3 regions of the Paenibacillus sp. Pae15 genome follow, and region 3 is predicted to be linked to each of the others. Evidence: predicted binding sites of a transcription regulator. Region 3 holds the regulator's gene; each other region holds the start of a gene.
What was found. The regulator LexA, encoded in region 3, represses DNA repair genes until DNA is damaged. The targets are predictions, from matches to a motif close to CGAACATATGTTCG.

Region 1: NR121_RS16025 (DNA polymerase IV) is a predicted target of LexA. The motif match lies at 1,117-1,130, and genes of this name have one in related genera.
Region 2: NR121_RS15565 (YhjD family protein) is a predicted target of LexA. The motif match lies at 1,467-1,480, and genes of this name have one in related genera.

The regions. Positions count from the first base shown of each region.
Region 1 covers NZ_JALJRM010000018.1:107,266-109,541, forward strand. The annotation lists gene NR121_RS16025 (DNA polymerase IV) at 1-1,064, opposite strand, end outside; gene NR121_RS16030 (cyclase family protein) at 1,353-2,111, shown strand; gene gloA2 (SMU1112c/YaeR family gloxylase I-like metalloprotein) at 2,098-2,276, shown strand, end outside.
Region 2 covers NZ_JALJRM010000018.1:11,895-14,170, reverse strand. The annotation lists gene NR121_RS15570 (stalk domain-containing protein) at 191-808, opposite strand; gene NR121_RS15565 (YhjD family protein) at 1,078-1,425, opposite strand; gene NR121_RS15560 (MBL fold metallo-hydrolase) at 1,611-2,276, shown strand, end outside.
Region 3 covers NZ_JALJRM010000036.1:2,992-5,267, forward strand. The annotation lists gene NR121_RS22200 (aldo/keto reductase) at 1-424, opposite strand, end outside; gene NR121_RS22205 (DUF896 domain-containing protein) at 441-635, opposite strand; gene yneA (cell division suppressor protein YneA) at 726-1,091, opposite strand; gene lexA (transcriptional repressor LexA) at 1,235-1,855, shown strand; gene NR121_RS22220 (SDR family oxidoreductase) at 2,112-2,276, opposite strand, start outside.

The DNA of each region.
Region 1 (2,276 bases), on a different contig from region 3:
TGGTCCCAAAAGCGATAAAAAAGCTTCTTCACGGCTTTGAATACCGTATTCGTATGATTCGTAGGGTCCGGCATCTTCATCCGGCGGGAAAATCCGGTCGGTGCTTCGTAGGGGCTGCACATGCAGCTCACCGTCACTACGGAACCCATATATCCTTTACGCCGGCAGTCGCGGCAGACCTCCTCCGTGAGCTCGAGAAGGATCGTGTCCACCTCGGTCGTTTTCGTGTAGTCTCTGGGTAAAGTCATCATGTGTCCGATGGACTTGGGCGGAGTATCAAAGGTTTTGGGAGTAACCACACTTTCATCCAGGCCGTTCGCCGTCCGCCACATCACCTCGGCATGGATATCCGACTGCTTGCCGAAATAGGCACGGAATCGAGCTTTGAGGCGCGGAAGCGGCGTTCTCGCGATATCGCCTATGGTATGCATGCCAAAGCGGGTAAAATGAGCCGTCATACGGGAGCCGACTCCGAACATCTTATTTACGGGCTGAGGCCACAGTAAATCTTCCACTTGTGAAGCGGGTAGGGTAAACACGCCGCTCTCATTCTTTTTGGCCCATATATCGGTTGCGATTTTAGCCAGTATTTTGTTGGAACTGATTCCGATCCTCACCCATACCCCGGTTTGCCTCAGGACCTTCTGTTGAATCGACCGGGCAATCGTTACAGGATCCCCGAAAATGGACAAGCTTGCCGAAACGTCCAGAAATTGCTCGTCGATGCTGAATACTTCAACAAGATCGGTATACTCTTCATAGATTTGTGTAATCATCAGCGAAACATCGATATAATGCTGCATGCGGGGACGTACCACAACCAGATCCGGGCACTTGTTCAATGCTTCGCCAAGCCGTTCGGCGGTGGTTACTCCATAGCTTTTGGCTATAGGACAAGCGGCCAGAATGATTCCGGACCGGCGTGCGGGATCTCCCGCCACAGCAACGGGTTTATTTTTGTATTCCGGGTGATCCGCTTTTTCTACGCTGGCATAAAACGACTGACAGTCCGCCAGCATGATGGTGCGCGCGCTCTTGTTAGAAGTTGAAACGGAAGTCAGCATATGATGTTCACCCTCACTTACAGAACGTATGTTCTTAACATACACAGGATAGCGAACAAATATTCGTATTTCAATAGGAGAGCCTCAGGTAATTTTTTCCGAGACCCGATATTGGGGGGAGAAGGCTGGACATAAGCGGCGCCTATGGAAGATAATGGTTAGAAGAGATAAACGTCCCGGATAGGCTTGGGAGTTCGTTTGTTTCCGTTTATGAACTTCTGCGTGCCGTTATTTGGCCTGAGGGTCTATGGTTGGATGGGTCATAACCTGTGAGGAGGATGAGAAACGATGAGCAGTGTTCGAAATCTGCTTCATGCCGTTGAGAGCATGGAAATGATCGATTTAACCCATGTGCTGGAGGAGGATATGCCGGTTTATCCGACGCACTCGCGCTATTTTCATACCAAGTGGGATTCGTTCGAGACAGGAAGTCCGGCGCTTGTGTGCCAACTGCTCATCAATGAACATTGCGGTACGCATGTAGATGCTACGGGAAACTTCTTGAAGGAAGGGGAGCCTGCACACCGGTATATGGCGGAAACACCCCTGGAGCATTGTATGGGAAGGGCGTTGACCCTCGATTTCTCCAGCTATGAAGCTTCGGATCTGGTGTCCAGGCAAGAGGTGCTCTCGTGGGAAAGGGAACATTTTTCCATTGAAGAAGGGGATATCGTATTATTCCGGTTTGGCTGGGACCGGTATTGGACGCCGCGATCCGCCGGCCGAACCTACACGGCCAGTTGGCCCGGTCTGAGCGAGGAAGCTGCCGCCTATCTGGCATCCAAAAAAATAAAGGCTGTGGGATGCGATACGCTGGCCGTTGACAGTTCGCATTCAGACGGCTATCCGGCACATTATCAGCTTCTCGGGAATGGCATTACCATTTTTGAAAACCTGAAAGGATTGGAGCGGATTGCCGGAGAATCCTTCTTTATCGGTTTTCCGCTCAAGATTAAAGGCGGTTCCGGCTCACCGGTTCGGGCGGTTGCTTGGATTCCGAAGAATGAGGCCAGGAGGTTATCTGTTCATCATGCTGAACATCAATAAAATACATCACGCCGCTATCATTTGCTCCGACTATGCGAAATCCAAAGCTTTTTACACGGAGGTGCTCGGTCTTCCGGTAATCCGCGAAACGTACCGGGCGGAACGAAATTCCTATAAGCTGGACCTGCTGGTAGGGAAGGATCATCAGATCGAACTGTTCTCCTT
Region 2 (2,276 bases), on a different contig from region 3:
AAGTAATATTGTTCCCTCGTATCGTATCACGCCCATGGTCCCAAGTCAATGAAAGGAAAACCTCATCATCGGATTTCTTTACCGTGTACAGCCCGGGGCTCCGCACAAAAATCCGGCCCGCCAAAACAAGCTTCACAACAGCCCCTAAAAAAGCAAAAAGGACGGCGTTTAGCGCCATCCTCATTCGGTTCTACTCTCCGGAAACGATCAGTTTCTCCGAGACTACGGTATAACTGCCCGTTTCGCTATCTTTAATGGAAAATTTCACTACATATTTGCCGGCTTCATTAAACGACACGTTAAACGGCCACGGATACCAGAAGCTTTCCCTTTGACCGCCGACGACCTTCTCATGAACCGCCACTTCCTCGCCGCTAGGCGATATGATGGAAATCTTAAAGGAGTGGATCGGTATGGTCAGGCTGTCCACTTGAGCAAATACCGCAAAGTCCAGCCGGTCTCCCTTTTTGACTCCGCCAAACGGCTGATTAATGGAATAATCGTCATTGACTTTCTTCGCTACAAACATGTGTACATTCGGCTTGTAAATGGATACGGTCTTCGAGGCGTCATCCCATTTGACCAGAGCTTGCAGAGATTCGGACAGGGCACGAACGGGAAGCACGGTGCTTCCTTTAATCAAAAAAGCGGGTGTCTCGCCGTCCTTGAACGGTCTTTCCGCATTGTTAATCAGCACTTTGGCTTTCACATAACCTTCAAACTCGCCCCACATGGAACTGGCGTAGACCCCTGTCGTCCCGAAGAGGGAAAGCGACAGCATCAACGTCAGCAATCGCGGCACCTTCATTTCAAGCAACCTCCATCGTGTTCTTGGTATGTTATCTTATACTCCGATGGTTCGCAAGAGTTGCGGTGTTTGTGGGAAAAGCCCAAACTTTTTTGAAAAAAAATCTATATCTAGTTATTTATAAAGGTATTCACTGATTAATTATACAAAATATGCCAATAAGGACGCGAACATGAATGTCGAATGATGTCCCGTCTTTTTGACGAGCTGTGACGTTTCGTGCGCTTGCCCGGGAAATTCCCCGGTCTTCCCCGTGCTGTCTGCGGGGCCTACTCCTTTGCTTCCAGCAGTTCCTGCAGCTTCTCTTCACACTTGCCCCTGAGCACGGCCGGCATGATCGAGCAGTGAAATTCGTAGCCCTGATACACGTACATGACGTGATAATTCCGCTCCGGCGTGATTTCTTCAAGCACGATGCGGCATCCGCTCTTGCGCAGCCGCTGTTTTATGCCGACGTGCTCCCTCTCCACCCGAATGGACAGCCGTTCGAACAATCCGTTCCAAATCCGGGACAGCTTCATCGCTCCGGCGTATTTGCGGTCCAGCTCCAGCGCTTTAAGCAGATGCAAAGTCACTATATATTGATGAATCCACAGCTCTATCGCACTATTCCGCATATTCGCCCACCCGAAATTTCATGATCTTTACCTCATTATATAGAACATATGTTCGTTTTTCAATCCTTATCCCCCCATTCTTTCCTGATCCAAAACCTGTCAAAATGTTCTTGAATCCTTCATAAAAAACATGGTAGATTAAATAATATTCGGCTGGTATGCCATAGGCGAGTGGAGGATCGCGAATGAGCCTGCAAATTCAAATGATCGGTACGGGAAGCGCATTTGCCAAAAACTTTTACAACAACAACGCATTGATTCATGCCGACGGCTTCACGTTATTAATCGACTGCGGAATTACCGCTCCCAGAGCATTGTACGAGCTCGGCATTCCGCTCGACCGGATCGATGCGGTGCTCATCTCACATATCCATGCGGATCATGTAGGCGGGCTCGAAGAACTTGCTTTTCAGTACAGGTATGTATTCAAACGTAAAATCAAGCTGCTCGTCCCGGCTCCGCTGGAAGCCGTCTTGTGGGAGCATACGCTTCGGGGAGGACTTGAGAACAAGGCGGAGGGCCTTGTCGGCTTGAACGATTATTTCGAAGTCGCTGCTTTGGCGGAACGAACGCCGACTTCCATCCATCCGAAACTGACCGTGGAGCTGCTGCCTACCGATCATATCCCCGGTAAAGCGAGCTACTCCTTTCTGCTCAACGGCAAGGTGTTTTACAGCGCAGACATGAGGTTTAGCAAGACGCTGCTGACCGGATTGCATGAACAAGGCTGCGAAGTCATTCTGCATGACTGTCAATTGTTCTGTCCCGGTACCGTACACGCTTGCCTTGACGAGCTGCTTACTCTGCCCGAGGAAGTGCAGGAAAAAGTGCTGCTTATGCACTACGGAGAC
Region 3 (2,276 bases):
TGCCTGAAGTAACCAGATCATCCAAAGTTCTCAATGTTTCTTCTATGGGCGTAATTTGATCCCATACATGCATTTGATATAAATCGATATAATCAGTGCCTAATCGACGAAGACTGGCTTCCACACCGTCGAGAATATGTTTTCGGGATAAACCGACGTGATTGACATTATTACCTGTAGGAAAGCGTACCTTGGTCGCCAAGATCACATCGGAACGACGCTCCCGAATCGCTTTTCCCACGATCTCTTCGGAAACACCGGAGACATACACATCCGCCGTATCAATAAAGTTTCCTCCGCGATCCAAAAAACGATGAACCATTTCAATCGAGTCTTGTTCGTTTGTCGTATTTCCGAATGTCATTGTTCCTAAACAAAGCTCGGAAACGGCAATTCCGCTTTTGCCCAAAACACGATAATTCATCCCTTAACCCCCCTTCTTACTTCTTCTCTTCCTGATCAACAAACTTGATGTTATCCAGTTGACCACGCAAGGAGGTTTTAAAAGAATCGATATACTTCCTTCTTAATCCATTGCGTTCATCCAGTTCGGCATCGGTTAGCCCTTCCGATTTCGCTTTGCGGGCCAATTCGTTAATTCGCCGCACCAATGCATCATGATTCGATTCACTCATGCCGATCCTCCCGGTAATGTCATTTCAAATTATACTTTGACATTACCGAATCTGATTGTCAAGAGAAGCAATACGGCACATGCGCAGCGATTAGGGAAGCAACAATTTTTGTCCTACTTGCAAATGGGAATTCTTAAGATGGTTGATCCCTTTGATCTGATGTATATATTCCCTTATATCCTGTCCTTGGTCCGCATATTGAGAGGCAATGCTCCAAAGCGTGTCCCCCGATTCAACCTCCACGTAAGAATATATCTGAGGCTGCGAGGATGCCGCATGAACATCTTGGTCAAAAAAGAAGCTGAACATCGTAGAGATAAAGAACACTGCACAAAAAAGCAAGGCACCCAAAACGGCAGCGTGAACATATGTTCCCTTATTATTATCATTATGCTTGGTTAGCATTACCTGGCGGGAATGATAGTTATGTATAAGCCGAGAATTTTGAATCATCATGATCGACCTCCAAACATTTGTTCTGTTTTTAATCTATCAGGAACATTTGTTTGTGTCAACCATTTATTCGAACTTATGTTTGTACGAACTCCGGTTCTATGTTATACTTCTAAGTAATGATTACCAAAAATGGAGTGATGATCTTGAGCAAAATTTCCAATCGGCAGCAGGCGATTCTAGACTTTATCAAGAATGAGGTCAGAGAAAAAGGCTATCCCCCTTCAGTAAGAGAGATCGGAGAGGCTGTGGGACTGGCATCCAGTTCCACAGTTCACGGGCACTTGGAACGTTTGGAAAAGAAAGGAATGATTCGCAGAGACCCGACGAAGCCGAGAGCTATTGAAATATTGGACGGAAGCTCGGCGGACGGCGCATTCTCCGTATCGGTTGCCAGAGTGCCTTTGATCGGGCGCGTTACCGCCGGCGTACCTATTACCGCGACGGAGAACATCGAGGATTACTTCCCGCTGCCCAGCCATTATGTAAAAAATGATAACGTCTTTATGCTAAGCGTAATCGGAGAAAGTATGATCGAGGCCGGTATTCATAACGGGGATTATGTTATCGTACGCCAGCAGCAAACCGCCAATAACGGAGATATTGTCGTTGCCATGACCGAAGACGATGAAGCGACAGTGAAAACCTTTTATAAGGAAAAGGATCATATTCGACTGCAGCCTGAGAACCCGACGATGGAGCCGCTGAGACTCAAGAACGTCACGATCTTGGGCAAAGTCATTGGTGTATTCAGAAATATTCAATAATTTTTTCCCTTTCACCGCCGATTCCGCCGGTTGAAAGGGATTTTTTATATCAACGCATTTATGGCGAGTCTTTGGAAAGCGAGGAAGGATTTTACCGCTGAAATCCACTTTTTATGAGCCCAGTGCACCGCAGGAAATCTTGTTGAGCGTTTGCAAGCATATGATCTGCGTAAAATAAGCCTGTTCCGGCGTTATGCGGATAAGCGGCTTGTTTAGGCTTGTTTATATATGATGCTCAATTAGAAAAACCAAAAATCTACGTCGTCACCATAGCTCCACCGTTGACATGAACAACCTCACCGGTCACATAGCTGGAATCATCTGATGCCAGAAACACGTAAGCCGGAGCCAGCTCGAACGGCTGCCCTGCACGCTTCATCGGAGTATCCAGGCCGAAGCGCGATACTTCATACGCCGAATA